DNA from 3 places in the Bacillus sp. EA-CB0995 genome. Region 3 is predicted to be linked to each of the others. Evidence: riboswitches for the same ligand, from Rfam matches in the RefSeq annotation. Region 3 holds a riboswitch; each other region holds the start of a gene.
What was found. A riboswitch is a leader RNA that binds a small molecule or an ion and turns the genes downstream of it on or off. The one in region 3 is predicted to bind thiamine pyrophosphate.
Positions count from the first base shown of each region.

Region 1 (3,290 bases), 300 kb from region 3:
TCGTATACTTCTTTCCAACCAGAATTAAGAATTGTTTTGCCGCGTGCGACGAAGTTTTCATCACTAATTTTTGCGCGTAACGTTAGTTGTTCGTATTCGAAAGCTGGGAATAAAACTGCTAAGAAACGTTTTACAACTAAATCATAAATTTTGCGTTCTTTATCTGAGAAGGCGGAGAAGTTTACATAACTTTCTGTTGGAATGATCGCATGGTGATCACTTACTTTACTATCATCAACAAACGATTTAGAAGCTTTTATTGGTTTATTTAAGACCTTATTAGCTAAAGAACGATATTCTCCTACTCCACACGCTTTCAAACGTTCTGGAAGTGTCCCTACGATGTCGGATGAGATATAGCGTGAATCTGTACGAGGGTATGTTAATACCTTGTGCTGCTCATATAGCTTCTGCATAATATTTAACGTTTCTTTTGCAGAATAACCAAAGATTTTATTCGCATCACGTTGTAGTTCTGTTAAGTCATAAAGACCAGGAGCAAATGATTTTTTAGGTTTTTTCTCAATTTCCACGACAGTGGCATTTTGTTTGCCTAGTTTTTTCACAATCGTATCGATTTTTTCTTTATCGAAGCTACGGCTATTGCCTTTTGCATCTTGCCAAGTCAATTTTAACTTGTCTGTTGTTTGGGCTTCGACACCGTAGTATGTTTGCGCTTTGAAGTTTTTAATTTCGTCTTCACGCCCTGCAATGATTGCCACAGTAGGTGTTTGGACACGACCGCAATTTAGTTGCGCATTGAATCGTGTAGTTAATGCGCGTGTTGCGTTAAGACCGATATACCAGTCGGCTTCAGAACGTGCGACAGCTGAAGCGTATAAATTGTCATATGCTTTACCAGGCTTCAAATTTGCAAAGCCATCTTTAATTGCTTTATCGGTAACAGATGAAATCCATAGACGTTTAATAGGTTTATTCATTTTAACTTTATCAATAATCCAACGAGCGACTAACTCTCCTTCTCTTCCTGCATCTGTAGCCACGATGATTTCATTAACATCATTTCTAGTCAGTTGACTTTTAACAGCATTAAACTGTTTGCCAGTCTGCTTGATCACTGTTAATTTTAAGCGTTCAGGCAGCATTGGAAGATCTTCTAGATTCCATTTTTTATATTTCACATCATAGCTTTCTGGATCTGCTAATGTAACGAGATGCCCTAAAGCCCAAGTAACGATATACTTATTGCCTTCAATATAACCATTTCCTTTTTTATCACACTTCAATACACGTGCAATATCACGTGCAACAGAAGGTTTTTCAGCAATTACAACACTTTTTGCCATATTTCAAACATCCTTTCAATTTCCGTAAGTTAACTATAGCATACATCCTTTTTGGATTCAGTTATTCTGAAGATTCGAATGCGTTGTTAGTAATGAAATACTCTCCATCTTTGATTAGTTAAGGGGGGATGAGTTTTTATAACAAAATGTAACTTGTGATTTTGATAGAATAAGAGTAGACTCTGAATTAGATGAATAATAAAACACATGGGAGTTTGCGGATGCAAACTGAGAGTACGGCTAATCTGTCGTTGACCATTTGAACCTGTTGGATAATGCCAGCGTAGGGAGAGTGTGAAAACGCATATTAAGACACTTTGCATACGTAAAGTGTCTTTTTTAGCTATATCTCCCATTATAAAAAAGGAGATTGATAAATATGAAAATCGAAGAAATTGCACAAGTAATTGAAACAGTACGAGAAAGAAATCCGCTCGTTCATAATATTACAAATGTTGTTGTGACAAATTTTACAGCTAATGGCTTACTTGCATTAGGTGCATCGCCTGTAATGGCATATGCGAAAGAAGAAGTAGCTGAAATGGCAAGTATTGCTGGAGCGCTTGTTTTAAATATGGGAACACTTCGCCCGGAAGAAGTAGAAGCGATGCTCATTGCTGGGAAATCAGCAAATGCACATAATGTACCGATTTTGTTTGATCCTGTTGGTGCTGGTGCAACTTCGTACCGAACAGAAGTTGCAAGATATATCCCGAGTGAAGCAAAACTAGCAATCATCCGCGGCAATGCGGCGGAAATTGCAAATGTTATTGATGAGAAGTGGGAGATTAAAGGTGTTGATGCAGGGGAAGGAAACGGTGATGTTGTTTCAATTGCGAAACAAGCAGCAGAGCAGTTAGATACCATTGCTGTTATTACTGGAAAAGAAGACGTTATAACAGATGGAGAAAGAACATTTATTCTTCGTAATGGTCATCCTATTTTAACAAAAGTAACAGGAACAGGCTGTTTATTAACATCTGTGATTGGAGCATTTGCAGCAGTCGAAAAAGACTATGTAAAAGCAGCAGTCGCAGCAGTAACGTTTTACGGTGTAGCAGCAGAAATTGCGGCAAACCAAGCAGCTGCACAAGGGCCAGGAAGTTTCCAAATTGAATTTCTTAATCAGTTAGCAAATGTTACTGCAAAAGACGTTGAACAATATGGGAATGTCGAAGAAATTCGTTAAGAAAGGATGAGAGAAATGGCGCGCATCGATAAACAGTATATGTCCGAGTTATTACAAGTATATTTTATTATGGGGAGTAACAATTGTCGTAAAGATCCATTACAAGTCATGAAAGAAGCACTTGATGGTGGAATTACAATCTTTCAATATCGTGAAAAAGGTGAAGGAGCATTAACAGGGGAAGAACGATATGCATTTGCAAAGCAGCTTCATTCTTTGTGTAAAGAGTATAATGTTCCATTTATCGTAAATGATGATGTGGAATTAGCACTAGAATTAGATGCAGATGGCGTTCATGTTGGACAAGATGATGAGGGCATTAAGACAGTACGTGAAAAAATGGGTGATAAAATAATTGGTGTATCCGCTCATACAATAGAAGAAGCACGTTTTGCGATTGAAAATGGTGCCGATTATTTAGGGGTAGGGCCGATTTTTCCAACAAATACGAAAAAAGATGCAAAAGCAGTACAAGGAACGGAAGGATTACGTTTCTTCCGCGAAAGTGGCGTTGAAGTTCCAATTGTCGGCATTGGTGGAATTACAATTGAAAATGCTGCTTCTGTCATTGAAGCGGGTGCGGATGGGGTGTCCGTTATTTCTGCAATTAGCTTAGCGGATTCTCCTTATAATAGTACGAAAAAATTAGCGGAGTTAGTAAAAAAATAATCAGTTCATATATGAAAGGAATCATTTCTAACATGAAGAAATGGTTCTTTGTCGGTTTGAAATAAAGTTGTACTGGTTATAAGAAAGTCGTACCGTTTATAAAAAAGATGTACTGTTTGTAAAAA
Region 1 covers NZ_CP169269.1:4,352,092-4,355,381, reverse strand. Annotated here, with positions in the region: gene ACEWFJ_RS22365 (DNA topoisomerase III) at 1-1,307, opposite strand, end outside; TPP riboswitch at 1,505-1,614, shown strand; gene thiM (hydroxyethylthiazole kinase) at 1,687-2,496, shown strand; gene thiE (thiamine phosphate synthase) at 2,512-3,165, shown strand.
Region 1: it holds a riboswitch for thiamine pyrophosphate, as region 3 does, so the genes downstream of both, thiM (hydroxyethylthiazole kinase) here and tenA (thiaminase II) in region 3, are expected to answer to the same signal.

Region 2 (3,290 bases), 1.3 Mb from region 3:
ATATAAAGAGAACACAACAATCGCTTGGCTATGCGGGAAAAAGACTCCCGCAAACAATGCATATACAGGTAGACGTGCTGAACACGACATAAATGGCGTCACTAAAATCGTAAGCAACCTCTCTTTATCCTGTTCAATCGTTCTTGCGGCCATAATGCCTGGTACGTTACAACCAAAACCGATGATCATTGGAATAAATGCTTTCCCATTTAGCCCAAAAAACTCCATAATACGATCCATTACAACGGCAATACGCGCCATATATCCAGAGTCTTCCAATAATGAAATAAAGAAGAACAATACAAAAATTTGCGGAACAAATACTATAACTCCACCGACACCAGCAATCACGCCATCTGTAATAAGCGCTCGAATAAACTCAGATGCCCCCATATTAGTTAGAGCTGTCGTTACCCAATCTGTGAACGGACCGCCGACAAATGCATCAAGTTGATCAGATAGAGGTGTCCCAATCCACGTAAATGTAACCTGAAAAATGAAATACATGATCCCTAAAAAGATCGGAAGTCCCCAGATTTTATGTGTAATTAATTTATCAATTCGTTCAGAAAAAGGAATGCTTCCTTCTTTCTCATGACGAAGTACACTTGCTTTTAACTTTTCGATATACGCTGCACGTGCTCCGTGCATATGCTGTTCCAGCGTTCCGTCTAATTCTGCTTCTAATGCAGAGCGAATCGCTACAATTTCTTTATATACATGTAATTGACTCAATTCTTTTTCTACCACTTCGTTATTTCCTAAGAATTGAAGTGCAAGCCATCTTGAATGTTCATAATTCGCTTGTTGCAATTTATCCATAACTTGTTGAATTCCTGCATCTACCTTTTCACCATAAGAAAAAATAAATGGCTTCTGTTCTACGCGATCACTTTCGTGAAGAGAAGCTAACAATTCCTCACAGCCTTTTCCGCTCCTCGCAATAACCGGAATAACTGTTACACCTAGCATTTCAGCTAGTTTCTTCACATCAATGATAATTCCACGCTGCCTGGCAACATCTATCATGTTTAAACCAATTGAGAGCGGCTTACCAAATTCTAATAATTGCAAAGTTAAATGCATATTACGCTCGAATTGAGAAGCGTCTACAATGTTTAACATATGATGAAATTCGTCAGTTAATAGGAATTGTGTAACAACCCCTTCATCACGTGAAACAGGGTTTAAATCATATACCCCTGGTAAGTCTATTAAAGTTCCCTTCTTATCTTTCAACTTACCAATCTTTTTTCTACAGTTACTCCGCTCCAGTTCCCTACATATTCATAAGAACCAGTAAGCGCATTAAATAATGATGTTTTCCCCGTATTTGGATTCCCTAGTAAAGCAACCTTATTCACGTTAATTCCACCTTTATCATTTTCGCATCACAATGGCGAATAGAGATTAATTGCCCGCGGCATTCTAATGTACACGGACCATTAAACATTGCCTTTTGTTTTACACAAAGTTCGCATCCTTCAGCAAATCCAAATGAAGCTAAACGACGTTTTAACAATTTATCAAGAGATTGTAAATCTTTCACACGTACTTTTTCATCTATATTCATATCAACTAAGTTCATAATTTATCCCCCTCAGACGATAACGATAATTATTATCAATGATAATTGTACCATGAATTTTTTAAAAAACTATACAATATTGTGTGAATTTATCACTATTTTTGTACGGTTTTATCATTTTTATCTTACATAACATAGCTATGCTAAAATTATATTTGTAATTATTATCCATTTTTATTACAATAATATTAACAATCTAAGAATCTCGTTATCACAGGGGGAGCCGCGTCGCTGAGAGGGAACACATCGTTCCGACCCTTTGAACCTGTTAGTTAATGCTAACGCAGGAATTGTGCAAACGTATATACATAAATAGTTATTTGTAACTTGTATATTTCAATATCCCCCTATGATAGTGATTCTTTTTTTGTAACTTGGATGTAGGGGGATTTATACATGCATAATACAAATTTACAAGCGATGATAGAGGCAGCGATTCTTGCAGCATTTGCGTTAGTCATCGATATTTTACCACTATCTATTAAACTTCCAGGCGGTGGTTCTATCTCATTTGCTATGATTCCAATTTTTATTGTCGCTTACCGCTGGGGATTTAAAGCTAGTTTCTTAAGTGGTCTCGTTTGGGGATTACTACAAATTGTCGTAGGAGATGCATACATTTTAACGCCTGTACAAGCGTTTATTGAATACTTCATTGCATTTGCTTTTATCGGTTTTGCTGGATTATTTCATACACCAATCCAACAAGCACTTGCCAATAGACAAAAAACAAAAGCAATTATGTATATCATTATCGCTACACTTATTGGCAGCCTAGCTCGTTACTTCTGGCACTTTATTGCCGGCGTTGTTTTCTTTGGTCAATATGCACCAAAAGGACAGTCAGCTGTTTTATATTCCTTCATCGTAAATGGCAGCACAATGATTGGTTCTTTCGCATTATGTGCAATTTTACTTGTTATTTTATTTACAACAGCACCGCGCTTATTTACAAGCGTGAATATGAATTATACAAACAAAAAAAAGATTGCTTAAATAGCAATCTTTTTTTGTGCCTCAGTTTCCCATGTTACTTTCCTAATGTGAATCTATGTGTCTTACCATTTCAGGAGTTTGAGAATGGAGTGTGTCTATCTCTCTCGGCTGCTCTCGTTTATTTTTACCGTTATGCTTATGAATCCAAGATTTCATCTCATTCCATAAAACAACTCTATGCATATCATACCCTATGTGCTGCTTCTTTATATTCTCTTTATAGCTACCATTCCATTTGTGCCACACAACTTTATCATGTGAATCTACCCATACTTCTTGTCGATCAACTACAGTTTTACAGCCTTCATTATTAGCTAACATAATCGCATCATTCTCTAATAATAAAGATAGAGCCGCCGAGTGCCTCTCCATTCCCCTACTCCTTTCTGTTTTAGTGCCTGCCTTTTTTCCCTAAAATGTGTGTGCCTTACACATATGTAGTGTATACAAAAAAATCAGTACAAACTATCGATTTACCTTACAAAAAACCTTACAATTTTGTAAGGTAATAATAATAAATGATTATATATAAATATATAAAATTCAATTACATATAAATAATACGCGTACTTTGATTGATAGTACTCTCTCATGAAGTAGCTTGTATAATTTAGAAACAAAGTGCAGGAAATGCAATGATTATTAGTATCGTAAAAAATTCAAAGCATCTGTACATACAATCGAATGCATATCCTGGTTGCTATTA
Region 2 covers NZ_CP169269.1:871,250-874,539, reverse strand. Annotated here, with positions in the region: partial or broken gene feoB (ferrous iron transport protein B) at 1-1,364, opposite strand, end outside; gene ACEWFJ_RS04665 (FeoA family protein) at 1,361-1,588, opposite strand; TPP riboswitch at 1,795-1,896, shown strand; gene thiT (energy-coupled thiamine transporter ThiT) at 1,985-2,584, shown strand; gene ACEWFJ_RS04655 (hypothetical protein) at 2,627-2,956, opposite strand; gene ACEWFJ_RS04650 (potassium channel family protein) at 3,288-3,290, opposite strand, start outside.
Region 2: it holds a riboswitch for thiamine pyrophosphate, as region 3 does, so the genes downstream of both, thiT (energy-coupled thiamine transporter ThiT) here and tenA (thiaminase II) in region 3, are expected to answer to the same signal.

Region 3 (3,290 bases):
AATTGGAATCGTTTGTGAAGCAACTAATAGTGGATAAAATGCTTTCTCAGCAAATGAGCTCATACTCATTACCATTGCTAAACCAACACCTAATACAATGGAAATGACAATACCGATAACTGTAACAGAAAGCGTTGCTGGTAAATGCACCGTAAGCAATATATCCCGTAAATCCCACATTTTTTGAACAATGGCACTTGGGGATGGTAAAATGTACATTTCATCGAGAATCCGTGCTCCTACTTCCCAAACAATAAGAAAAATAGCAGTAACAATAAAAGCTGGAACATAATCTACAATTCTTTTCATACAAGTACCTGCCTTTGTAACAGCCCCATGAGTTCATCTTTTAATGCTAGCATTTCTGGACGATGTAAATCCTTTCGAGATCGTTCTTGTCCAAGAGGTACGACCCGTTCCGTCAATGATGTAATGGGCTGCTCTGTTACGATAAAAATGCGATTGGAAAGATAAAGCGCTTCATCAACATCATGTGTAATAAATAAAATTGTTTTTCGCCAATGTTTCCATTGTTCAAATAGCCATTCTTGCAGAGATGCTTTCGTCAATGCATCAAGTGCACTAAATGGTTCATCTAATAGTAAAAGATCTCCGCCAGTTAACAACGTACGAATAAAAGAGACGCGTTGCCGCATTCCGCCTGATAAATCTTTTGGTTGTTTATTTTCATACCCTTGCAGTCCAAACTGCTCCAACAATTCTTGTGCTTTCATTTGTGCTTCTTTTTTCTTCACACCTTGACATTCAAGAGGCAAAGCTGCGTTTTCAATAATTGTTCGCCACGGGAGTAACATATCTTTTTGTGGCATATAACCGACTGGGTGATCGGTTGCTCCTATCACATCGATAGTGCCCTCACTTGCTTTTTCGAGTCCCGTAATGAGCCGAAACAATGTGCTTTTCCCGCAGCCACTTGGCCCAATAATACTAACGAATTCCCCTTCTTGTACTGTAGTATCAAGATTCGTTATAATCTGCTTCTCATCATAATGAAAGGAAACGTTATGAAACTGTAGTATGTTCTTGCTCCTCAAAACCCCACATCTCCTTACGATATGCCATATCCCAGAATAAATATTCAAAACGACTGGAATATAAAAAGATTTCTTCTAAACGATTTAGTTCTTCTTCTGTTTTTCCAATTGCAATTTCATTAAATAACTCAATTAACCATACACAAAGCTTTCCGTATTCTTCAGAGCTATACCCTTGAATCCACTCGCCAAAAAATTCATGGTCGCGTGCTCCTGGAATATCATTCAAACGCTTTCCAATCTCCCAATAACTCCACATACACGGAAGCAACGCTGCAATTAACTCAGCAAGTGTACCGTTTTGTGATACAGACATCATATAGTTTGTATATGCTAGATTCATTGCAGACGGCTTTGCTAATTCCATTTCTTCAACAGAAATTCCTAAACGCTTTGCATATTGTTTATGAATCGTCATTTCTCCATTTAAAATCCCATCGATTTGTTCAGCAAACTTCGCCATTACTTTTGGATTTGTTGCTTTTACAACACCAATTGCATATAATTTTGCGTAATCTAACAAATACAAATAATCTTGAACAATATAATATTGAAATCTATCTTTCTCTAACGTCCCATCTCCCATCCCTGTTACAAATGGATGATTATGACTCTTTTCCCAAACAGGCTGCACCTTTTCAAATAACCTTTCACAAAATGTCATCTAAATTTCCCCTTCCTATATACATGTATCCAAATAAAAAACCACTTCTATATAAGAAGTGGTTACAGCAAACAAAAGAAAACTCCATTTGTTGTTTCCACTTCCCTACGCTAGTATCACCTAGATCAGGTTATAAGGGTTAAGGTTTCTACCTCTCTCAGCTTACAAGCACCCCTAGTGGTGTTCTATAAAATTTTCAATAAAAAATCCCCGTTTCTATACGCAAAGAAACGGGGACGTTATGTATATCGTCCAAATTGCTTCCCTACGCTAGCATCATCTAGATCAGGTTCAAGGGTCAAAGACTATATGTCTTACTCTCAGCTAGCAACACTAGCCCCCTAGCATTATATTCATTTAACATAGTCAGTATACCATCGCCATATCTCATCGGCAACTCTTTTGAGTTATAAAGTCAAATTTCCATTGATGGTAATTTGAACCAAAAAATGATTAGTTAAGCCACTCTATGTCTTACGGGAGTTTTTCATCTTAAAGCCTCTCCCTAAAATATCAACGTTTTGAGCGAGATAAAATAATATCATTCTATGTATTTTGTAAGTTCAAAAAACGCAAACTTCTTCTATCTATTTCCATAATAGTGATAAATCTGCTATCCTTTTATTATGGGACTTTATAGTATAGGAAAATGTTCATTTATTTTTAATACTACATTTCTATGCGCACAAGAAAAGTTTAATATTGTTATATTATAATTTAAAATATAACAATTTATTACATAAGGAGGCCTATAATTATATGAATATGAAAGCCGCAGCAATGACAGCAGCTACTGTAGCAGTTGCTTCTTTACTCCCGTCTATGACAGATTCCACTGTACAAGCTGTAGAAGCGCAGCAAAAACCAAAAACGAAAATTGGTTATGTAAAAACAAATACATTACAAGTATATAATAGTCCTAAAACAACAGATTCCGTTATTGAAAACATTGTACGTGACACTCCCGTTACAATTCTTGAAACAACAGACGAATGGTATAAAATTCAAACGCAAAATAAAACTGGCTATGTAAAAAAAGAAGCAATTTCTTTAACAAAACCAAGCAATAGTAAGCAGCAATATATCGTTAATTCAGACGCATTAAACGTTCGCTCTGAACCAAATACGCAATCTGAAATTATTGATGTATTACCAAATGGGAAATTTGTTACTGTCCAAGAAGAAGAAAATGGATGGTATAAAATTATACATAACGGAACAAATGGCTATGTAAAGAAAGAGTTTTTATCTAACGGAACTCAGCCGTTAGTAAAAGGAGTTACGGTACAAGGCGGAAGCTCTTATTATGTTGCTACTCCAGCATTAAAAGTACGCAGCGGTGCAGGAACAAATACAGCTGTTATTGGTTCTTTAAAGAATGGAACACAAGTACAAGTCGTTGGAAAGGTTGGCACATGGTATAAAATTCGCTACGGATCAGGATATGGCTATGTTGGACAACAATATATATTGCAAGGACAACAACAACAGCAGCAACAGCAGCAACAAGCTAAACCATCTATTCCAGCTGTATTTAAATATCCAGTTCAAGGGAACGTGAGCTCAACATT
Region 3 covers NZ_CP169269.1:4,049,706-4,052,995, forward strand. Annotated here, with positions in the region: gene ACEWFJ_RS20800 (ABC transporter permease) at 1-309, opposite strand, end outside; gene ACEWFJ_RS20805 (ABC transporter ATP-binding protein) at 306-1,055, opposite strand; gene tenA (thiaminase II) at 1,024-1,719, opposite strand; TPP riboswitch at 1,805-1,905, opposite strand; TPP riboswitch at 1,965-2,072, opposite strand; gene ACEWFJ_RS20815 (SH3 domain-containing protein) at 2,479-3,290, shown strand, end outside.